3 regions of the Sinorhizobium mexicanum genome follow, and region 3 is predicted to be linked to each of the others. Evidence: predicted binding sites of a transcription regulator. Region 3 holds the regulator's gene; each other region holds the start of a gene.
What was found. The regulator PhoB, encoded in region 3, activates phosphate uptake and scavenging genes when phosphate is short. The targets are predictions, from matches to a motif close to TGTCATNNANCTGTCAT.
Positions count from the first base shown of each region.

Region 1: FKV68_RS15305 (DUF1045 domain-containing protein) is a predicted target of PhoB. The motif match lies at 1,462-1,478, and genes of this name have one in related genera.
Region 2: FKV68_RS06670 (esterase-like activity of phytase family protein) is a predicted target of PhoB. The motif match lies at 1,746-1,762, and genes of this name have one in related genera.

Region 1 covers NZ_CP041238.1:3,232,635-3,235,909, forward strand. The annotation lists gene puuE (allantoinase PuuE) at 1-533, opposite strand, end outside; gene FKV68_RS15305 (DUF1045 domain-containing protein) at 613-1,413, opposite strand; gene FKV68_RS15310 (glycosyltransferase family 2 protein) at 1,866-2,921, shown strand; gene FKV68_RS15315 (NAD(P)/FAD-dependent oxidoreductase) at 2,952-3,275, opposite strand, start outside.
Region 2 covers NZ_CP041238.1:1,419,946-1,423,220, reverse strand. The annotation lists gene FKV68_RS06670 (esterase-like activity of phytase family protein) at 1-1,631, opposite strand, end outside; gene hupB (DNA-binding protein HupB) at 1,952-2,224, opposite strand; gene lon (endopeptidase La) at 2,445-3,275, opposite strand, start outside.
Region 3 covers NZ_CP041238.1:635,875-639,149, forward strand. The annotation lists gene pstB (phosphate ABC transporter ATP-binding protein PstB) at 1-434, shown strand, start outside; gene phoU (phosphate signaling complex protein PhoU) at 580-1,293, shown strand; gene phoB (phosphate regulon transcriptional regulator PhoB) at 1,478-2,161, shown strand; gene FKV68_RS02980 (GcrA family cell cycle regulator) at 2,240-2,758, opposite strand; gene FKV68_RS02985 (aspartate aminotransferase family protein) at 3,175-3,275, shown strand, end outside.

The DNA of each region.
Region 1 (3,275 bases), 1.7 Mb from region 3:
AGCACGAGCTTCAGCGTGTTGACCGAGGGCTTGCCCTGATAGATGCCGAGCGGCCGCTCGCCGGTCAGTTCCGTATGCAGGCGGACGACCTCGCGAATATGCTCGCGCTCCACCTCTTCCGGGAAGTCCTTGTATTCGAGCCAGCGCAGGCCGTGGCTGGCGATCTCCCAGCCCGCCTCCTTCATCGCCGCAACCGCCTCCGGGTTGCGCGCCATCGCAGACGTGACGCCATAGACCGTAAGCGTGACATCGCGGCTCGTGAACATGCGCCACAGCCGCCAGAAGCCGGCGCGAGCGCCATATTCATAGATCGATTCCATGTTGAGATTGCGCTGGCCCGGCCAGGGCTGCGCGCCGACGATTTCCGACAGCAGGCATTCGGACGCCGGATCGCCATCGAGAATGCAGCTTTCGCCCCCTTCCTCGTAGTTCAGGACGAATTGGACGGCGATGTGCGCATCGCCGGGCCACCGCACCTGCGGCGGCGTCCGCCCATAGCCTATGAGATCGCGCGGATAGGAGGTCCCTGCCATCAAATCACCCTTCGATTTTTCCGGAACGGTAGCACTGCGGACCGGATTGTCGAGATGAAATTGAGTTTGCGAGCGGCGCCTAGCAGCCCGCGAGCAAGGAGGCCATGATGAAGGGTATCGGTCTGGCGACGCGCCCCTCGGCGAGGTTCTCGGCGGCCGGCCGTTTCGCCGTGCCGTCGCGCAGCCGGGCGGAAATCTTGCCAAGCGGATGCTGCGAATGAACCCGCATCGGCGCGCCCGGATCCTGCTCGATGAAGAGCGCAAGGCTGCCGATCGCCAGCGGCCTTTCCAGATACGGCTCGAAAAGCTCCCTGAGGGGCGCTTCCATGCGCCGGGCGGTTTCCGGATTCAAGGCGCCCGTCAGCTTCATGTGAAAGCGATACTCGTCCATCACATACGGATCGCCCCAGCGATGGAGGTTGCTGAATTGCGGCGCCGTCAGCCGGTCCGGATCGCACCGTTCGATCTCGTCCTCGCTTATCGGCGCGCGAAACCTGTCGAATGTCTGCACGACACGAGCGGCCAGCAGGTGCATTTCCTGGCTCGGTACCTGCGGCACCAGCCCCCAGCACTGACTGAACCGAGCAACCTCCATTCGCGCGATTTCGAAAGGCGTTTCGGCGCTGGCGAAATGCATCAGTGCCTTCAGCAGATCGGCTTCGTCCGCCGCCGGGTTGAGGCAGAACGGCGCCATGATCATGGCATGAAAGCCGAAGCGGCGGGGTGCTGCCGTATGGAAGGCGATCTCGGAAACCGTCAATCCGGCAATGGAAGGCAGTTCCGTCGGCTCATCCGAATAAACGTTCCGCCCAAGCCAGCTGGCGGCCACTGCCGACAGCGGGTCCCCCATAGGCGGGGTGAAACAAATGGCGTAACGCATGGCGCATGCTCCGGAAGTCCGTGGATGGCCGCCTATTAGGTGATTTGCGTGACAGATTAACGAAGTTGGCGGCTCAGAACCGCGCCGAAATCGCGTGTCATGCGAAGCAAGATGCGCCATGGAAATCCGCGGCGTCGAAACGCTGCAGAGGCCTATCGCGATCCCGCGACGATTCGCCAAGGCCCTATTGTCAACACAATAAGTGCAGTTACTACGCCGCAGCGCTTCCCCTGAAGCGTCGAAAATCGCGCGATGGTGCAAGGCAGCAACCTGCCGTTTCGAGCACCGCTGCGCCGGAGGAAATCTACCCGCGGTTTCCTTTAAAAGGTTGGTACCGGCCGCCTGCTTGGCGGGCGAATGCCTTATCGTCTCCGGACGAGATGCCGGCGCCGACCACTCACACTCGGCATGAGTACCGAAGCGACAAGCGGGGATCAGAGCGAGGGCAGGCTTTGCTGGACCAAACTTCTGTATCCATCATCATCACCAACTATAACTACGCGCACTTTCTCAGGCGCTGTGTCGACAGCGCCTTGGCTCAAGATCACCCGCATACCGAGGTTATCGTCGTCGACGATGCCTCTTCCGATGAATCGCCAGCCATCATTCGAAAGTATGGCGACAGGATCCGCGCGTGTCTGCGTCCGGCAAACGGCGGACACGCGGCCGCCTTCAACACCGGTTTCGCCGCGAGCTCCGGCGATATCGTGTTCTTTCTGGACGCCGACGACTATCTCTATCCGACTGCCGTATCCGAGGTCGTCAATGCATGGGACGTCTCAACCGCTCAATTTCAGTTCAGGCTCCATCTCGTCGATCAACAAGAAAAGGTAATGGATGTCTTCCCGCCGCCAGAACAGCCCTTCGACACAGGCGACGTGACGCCAAAACTGTTTCAGCGTGGTCGTTATCAGACGACGGTCACCAGCGGCCTTGCCTTCGCCCGTTCCGCCCTGGAAGCGGTGATGCCGATGCCGGAGGGAAAATTCCGGCAAGGGGCCGATGGCTATCTTGCAACCGTGGCGCCGCTGCATGGCCAGGTCCAGGCCACCGACGATTGCCTCGGGGCATACCGCATGCATGGTTCCAATCATTCGCTGTTTGCCGAAAAACTTGCCGAACGGGCACGCTGGCGCATGCAACATGATTTCCGCCGTCTCGAAGCCCTCTCCGCCGAGGCGGCGGCCACCGGATCGCAGTTGCGGCCCGGTATCGCCCTGCGTGACCCGACCCATCTCGAGGAGCGACTTGCGTCCCTGTGCATCGAGGAGGCGCGGCACCCGGTCAGGGACGACTCGCGGCTGCGCCTGGCGGCAGCAGGTGCAACGGCCAGTCTTGCCATGAACTACTCTATCCGCAGGCGTGCCGTCGAAGCCGTCTGGTTCCTTGCAGTCGGGGTGCTTCCGCGGCAGCTGGCGACGTCAGTGCTCTCCTGGAAGCTCGTGGCATCGTCACGCCCTGCCTTCCTGTCCCTGCTGTCAAAAACCATACGGCGAGCAATGGGGTAACGCGGGGGGCGCCGTCTGCCCGGCTCGGTCTTACCGCAACGCCGCGATGTGGTGCGCGCATGCAAACGACTCGGGAAGATCAATGCTCGGCCGCCCGATGATCTCGTCGATCACGAAGCGCGCCAGGGCATGTGCCATGCCGAAACTGACTTTGAAGCCGCCGGTCAGCACGGACAGATTGTCGAAATCGGGATGGCGTCCCACGATCGGCTCGCGGCCGGTCGCCCTGGGGCGTAGCCCGGCCCAACGCTCGATCACCTCTGCACCGCGCAAGGCGGGCGCCATTGCTTCAGCTCGCCGGATCAGCACATCCAGTTGATCGTCCGTCGAATAGGGCTCGTCGAAGCGGTTCTC
Region 2 (3,275 bases), 780 kb from region 3:
ATCTCGCCTTTCTTGTTCACGTGGATGAGCGCATGGCTGTAGAGCTTGTCCGCATCGCCTTCGGAGGCGAGCCAGAAGCCGCCTTCGCCGTCATTGGCAGCGCCTTCGATGTCGAGCTTCTGGGCAGGAGCGCCATCGCGGGTGATCCGCAGCGCTTCCGTGATCAGAGCGGGCTTCTGCGTGGCATCGATCGTAAAGATCGTCGGTTGCGACGAAAATACCGAGTCGCTGACAGCGCGCACGAAGCCTGGCTTCTCTGCAACTGCCGCAAGGCCGGAGAGCGCCCCGAAACCGATCGGCAGGCCATCCTTCTCAGCCGAGCGAATTTGCGGATAGGCCGGCTCGCCCTCCCTCCGTTCATAGATCATCACGTGTGCCCGCGCACCGCCTTCCTCGACGAGGTCCGTCTCGTTGGCGGTCGCAAACAGATTGCGGCCCGGGATGGCAACGGCGCCCTCGGGTCCAATTCCGGACGGCAGGAGTTGCAGCAGTTCCGGTTCGCCGCCGGTGTCCTTGTAGACGCCGACGATCGAGGCGCGCTCGGTGAGCACGAAGAAGAGCTTGTCCTTGCCATATTGCGCCAGTTCCACGCCTTCCGGCTCGACACCCTTTGCCGAGGACCGCTTCTCGGGGTAGTGGCCGATTGCCGCGATCGCATGTTCGAAGGCTGCACCGGATTCAAACAGCACCTTGCCGGTCGTATCGAAGATGGTGAAGCCGCGCGCGCCGCCTTCGTAGTCGCCCTCGTTGGCAACGACCAGACGGCTGTCATCGAGCCACTTCACGGCATCCGGTTCCCGCTTTACGCCGGCCTGCTCGCCGGTGAACGAGATGGCGCCATCACGCTTGGTGTCGATGTTCTTGAGATCGACGGTGCCTGCGGAGAAATGCGTCTTTACGCTGGCGGACTTGCCGTCGATGATGACGATATGGTTGTTCTCCTGCAGCGTCAGGGCGATTTCATCCTTGCTGTTGAAGGCGACGAACTCCGGCTCCGGGTCTTCGCCGGCTATGTCGGCGAGACTTGTCAGCGCCACATGCTTGATGCTCGAGCAATCCGGGACGCCATCCTTCAGCGACAGGACGACGAGATCGCCGGCCGGCATCTGCGGAATCTTCCCGTCGTTCACTTCCTCGTCACGCTCGTTCTCGATCGCGATGGCCGCAAGCGTCTTGTCCTTGTTGACCGCAACCGAGTCCGGCTGGCCGCCAAGGTCGCAAGTCGTGTCGACCTTCTTCGTCGCGAGGTCGACGACAGCGACGAGGCCCGAGGGCTTCGTAAAGCTTTCGCGGGTATTGACGGCAACAAGCGCCCTCGCGCCAGCGACTGCAACCGACGTCGGCTCGCCGTCGAACGATACGATGCCGCCCGCCTTCGGTGCCTTGGCATCGGTGATGTCGATGAAGCCGATGCGCTTTCCGGGGCTGTCGGAATAGATGAGCGTGTTGCCATCCTCGCTTGCCGTTATGATTTCGGCCGAGGTCGCGGCTTTGCGATCCGCACCTTCCGGCAGATTGTCCGCGACGGCAAAGGATGCGACGCGGTTGAAAACCTGTTCTGCATGGACGGCTGATGCCGTCGATGCGGCGAGCGCTGCCGCCAATGCTGTGGTGATTGAAAATGTCTTCACGTGTCCCTCCGTGTCGCGACACATGGGCAAATAGCCCCTGCCCTGTGCCGCTGTTGGCATCCGGAATCGCCCGATCGTCTCACGCGCCGGATGGGAGGCTTGTGCAACCGTCGTGTAACAGCTCAATGACACGGAGGTAGAAACGAAAAGAGGCCCGGGCGAACCGGGCCTCAATTGATCTGCTTGCTTGCTTCCGCCATCAGGCGGCGCCGCGGCAGATGAAACATGAACCTCCCTGCTGCCTGTGTTCTCACAAGGGAAACGGCAAGACAGGGTGCAGTGAGATGTTCGCTGGGGTTCTGGAACCCGCAAACACCAGATTAGTTGACAGCGTCCTTGAGGCCCTTGCCGGCCGTGAACTTCGGCACGTTGCGGGCCGGGATGTCAACTTCCGCGCCCGTGGACGGGTTGCGGCCCTTCGAGGCTTCGCGACGGGTCACGGAGAAGTTGCCGAAACCGACGAGGCGGATATCGCCGCCGCTCTTCAGTTCAGCCTGGATGGTCTCGAAAACTGCATCAACTGCAGAAGACGCATCGGTCTTGGAAAGTCCGGCCTTCTCAGCAACCGCAGACACGAGCTCATTTTTGTTCATGTTTCCACCCCTTTCATTGGTTCGAAACGACTGTCTTGTTAAGCCGGGGCAGCTTGCGCATCGCCCACGTCTTGCCATTCCCAATTGCGCCTAATCCCTTGGAATGCAAGGCTTGCGAAGGGTTTTTACAACAAAAAAGACCGGCAAAGTGCCGGTCTTCCTTGTTTTTCTGGCGAGGGGCGCAAGCGGGACACAGTCCCCCGCCCCTTCCGGGACTTGATCAGTGGGCGATCGAAGCGCCTGCTTCGTCCTGCGAATCGACCGATGCGACCGGCGACGGTTGGTTCGCCGGGTCCCACTCGATCGGTTCGGGCCGACGCGTCAGGGCATGTTCGAGAACCTCGCCCATCCGCGAAACCGGGATGATTTCGAGGTTGTTCTTCACATTGTCCGGGATCTCGGCGAGATCCTTGGCGTTCTCCTCGGGGATCAGCACCTTCTTGATGCCGCCGCGCAGAGCCGCCAACAGCTTCTCCTTCAGACCACCGATCGGCAGCACGCGACCGCGCAGGGTGATCTCGCCGGTCATCGCCACGTCCTTGGAGATCGGAATGCCGGTCATCACCGAGACGATCGCCGTTGCCATTGCAACGCCCGCGGACGGGCCGTCCTTCGGCGTAGCGCCCTCGGGCAAGTGCACGTGGATGTCGCGCTTGTCGAAGAGCGGCGGCTCGATGCCGAAATCGATCGCACGCGAACGGACATAGGAGGCGGCCGCCGAAATCGATTCCTTCATCACGTCACGCAGGTTGCCGGTCACCGTCATGCGGCCCTTGCCGGGCATCATGACACCTTCGATCGTCAGCAATTCGCCGCCGACCTCGGTCCAGGCCAGTCCCGTGACCACGCCGACCTGATCGTCCCGCTCGGCCTCACCGTGGCGGAACCGCGCAACACCGAGGTAGTCGGCGATGTTTTCCGCTGTCACTTCGACCTTCTTGGCCTTACCCTTGAGGATCTCGGTCACGGCCTTGCGAGCGAGCTTCATCAGTTCGCGCTCGAAATTGCGGACGCCGGCCTCACGCGTATAGGTCTGGATAACGGCCATCAG
Region 3 (3,275 bases):
CTCGTATTCATGGCCTCGCCCGTACCAAGGCGGAGTTCGACGAGGTCGTCGAAACCAGCCTGCAGAAGGCCGGTCTTTTCAATGAGGTCAAGGATCGGCTGCACGAGCCGGGTACCGGCCTTTCCGGCGGCCAGCAGCAGCGTCTCTGCATTGCGCGCGCCGTAGCTGTCAGCCCCGAAGTAATCCTGATGGATGAGCCCTGTTCTGCGCTCGATCCGATCGCCACCGCCAAGGTGGAGGAACTCATTCACGAGCTGCGCGCCAACTTCACGATCGTCATCGTGACCCACTCGATGCAGCAGGCCGCGCGCGTCTCGCAGCGCACCGCCATGTTCCACCTCGGCAATCTCGTCGAGGAGAACGATACCGACAAGATGTTTACCAATCCGGATGACCAGCGCACGCAGGACTACATTATGGGTCGGTTTGGCTAAGCCAGGCGACAGAGCAATTCCAGGGAGAGTGTGAAACGGTTTTCCGTCCGGAATTGTGTAAGTTCAAAGAGTTAGATCATTTCAATGTTTCAACGAAACAAGGAAGTGATCTGGTCAACCGGTTTGCGAGTTCGAGGAACGAAACATGTCATCTACACACATCACGTCGGCTTTTGACGACGAGCTCAAATATCTGACGCGCCGCGTCTCGGAAATGGGAGGCCTTGCCGAGCAGATGGTGGCCGATTCCGTCCGGGCGCTGGTGAATTCCGACCTGGCGTTGGCGCAGAAGGTGATTTCCGACGACGCGATGCTGGACGATGCCGAGCGCCAGATCGGTGACAAGGCGATCGTCACCATCGCCAAGCGTCAGCCAATGGCCTCGGATCTTCGCGAGATCATGGGGTCGATCCGTATCGCCGCCGATTTGGAACGCGTGGGCGATCTCGGCAAGAACACTGCCAAGCGCGTGATCGCGGTCGCCGGATCCGGCATCCCCCGCAAGCTTGCGCGGGGCCTGGAGCATCTGGCGGAGCTGGCCCTGGTCCAGCTCAAGGAGGTGCTCGACGTCTACGCTTCTCGCTCGCCGGAAAAGGCGAACAGCATCCGCGAGCGCGACGAGGAGATCGACGCGATCTATACGTCGCTTTTCCGCGAACTGCTGACCTATATGATGGAAGATCCGCGCAACATCACGCCGTGCACGCATCTTCTGTTCTGCGCCAAGAACATCGAGCGTATCGGCGACCACGCGACCAACATTGCCGAAACGATCTATTACATGGCGACGGGCGCCCAGCCGCAGGGCGAACGGCCGAAGGACGATAATACGTCGACGCTGGGCTCAGTGACGGACTAGAGCATCCCGCTTTCAAAAGGAATCGTTGAAAGCGGATAAGATGCTCTGGAAATCAAAGTGCTAGAGCGCCCGATAGCCGCATGCCCTGGTGCATGCGTTGATCTTGTCCCGGTCGCGATTTTTCGCGGCCACAGAGTGTCGCGGTGGCGTGATGGCACCCGCGCGTGGGAAGGAGCATGACCGAATGTTGCCGAAGATAGCCGTTGTCGAGGACGAGGAGGCGCTGAGCGTTCTCCTACGCTACAATCTCGAGGCCGAAGGTTTCGACGTCGATACGATCTTGCGTGGAGACGAGGCTGAAATCCGGCTTCAGGAGCGGTTGCCCGATCTCCTGATCCTCGACTGGATGCTGCCCGGGGTCTCCGGCATCGAACTCTGCCGCCGGCTGCGGCAGAGGCCGGAAACGGAGCGTCTGCCGATCATCATGCTGACCGCGCGTGGCGAGGAAAGCGAGCGGGTTCGTGGTCTCGCTACCGGCGCGGACGACTATGTCGTCAAGCCGTTTTCGACGCCGGAACTGATGGCGAGGGTGAAGGCAATGCTCAGGCGTGCCAAGCCCGAGGTGCTTTCGACGCTGTTGCGTTGCGGCGACATCGAGCTCGATCGCGAGACGCACCGCGTCCACAGGCGTAGCCGCGAAGTCCGGCTCGGACCGACGGAGTTCCGGCTGCTGGAGTTCCTGATGTCCTCGCCGGGGCGCGTTTTCTCCCGTTCGCAGCTTCTCGACGGCGTTTGGGGACATGATATCTATGTCGACGAGCGCACCGTGGATGTGCATGTCGGCCGTCTGCGCAAGGCGCTGAATTTCTCGAACATGCCCGATGTCATTCGCACCGTGCGCGGTGCCGGCTATTCGCTTGAAAGCTGAAAGCCGGCGGCCTCCTCGGCAGGCATCAAAAAAAGGGGCGTCACCGCCCCTTTTTCAATTGCGTTCGCTTGAGGCCGGTCAGCGCATACGGCGGCGCTCGGCGGAAGGCTGATAGGCGAGCCGCGTGTGATAGCTGCAATAGGGCGACGATTCCGGCGAGTCGTTGCCGCAGAAATGGAACTCCTCCTTCAGGGGGTCGCCGATCGGCCACTTGCAGGTGCGCTCCGTGAGCTCCGTCAGGCCGAGGCGCCGGGACATCGGGACGACGACGTTCGGTGCGAGTTCGAGGGTCTGATCGGCGACGAGATCGACTTCGATCTCTTCCTTGAGGACGGTAGCGCCGGCGGTGCGGGTGACGGTGCGGGTGGCGACGCGCGCGGCATAGTTCGGCGCCCGGGGGGCGGACGTGGTGCGCTTCGGGCGTGCGGCAGTGGTCGCGCCGCCCGCCTTGGCCCGGCCCGGCAGGCTCAGCCGGTGAACTTTGCCGATCACGGCGTTACGGCTGACGCCGCCCAGTTGAGCCGCGATCTGGCTGGCGCTCAGGCCCTCGGACCACAGCTTCTTCAGTTTCTCCACCCGCTCGTCAGTCCAGTTCATTTCTGCACTCCCCGTTCTCGGCGTTGGATGGCAGAATCCATCACCAAGCTCCGGAAAAACTCCGGAGCTGCAACGCGATAACTCTTTTGGTGACTAGGTCCGCCGCATGCGTCTAGTAATTGAATATTAACCTACTGGCAGGGTGACTCCGTGGCAAGAGTCGCGGGAATCGCGCCGAATCGATTTCGGAGTTTTCCCCAACTTGCTGGCTGGCCGTTGCATTTTTGCAAGCCCCCGCGGCATGTTTTTTCGCGCGTCGGAATCCGCGCGTTCAAGCTCGCGGCAAGCCTTGGTTTTGTTGACATTGCGGTGCGAAATGGGAATAGTGCCTGCGCCGCCGAAAGGCGGCATTTTTGATTTTTATCGGACGCGATCGCCCGATACCGATGCCAACAGGACGCAAGGAGAAGTTCGCCATGGCCGCAACAACGCCGCTCTACGACACCTATATGCGCGCGCCGTTGCGTTTCGAGCGAGGCGAGGGCGCCTGGCTCATTGCCGAGGACGGCTCGCGCTA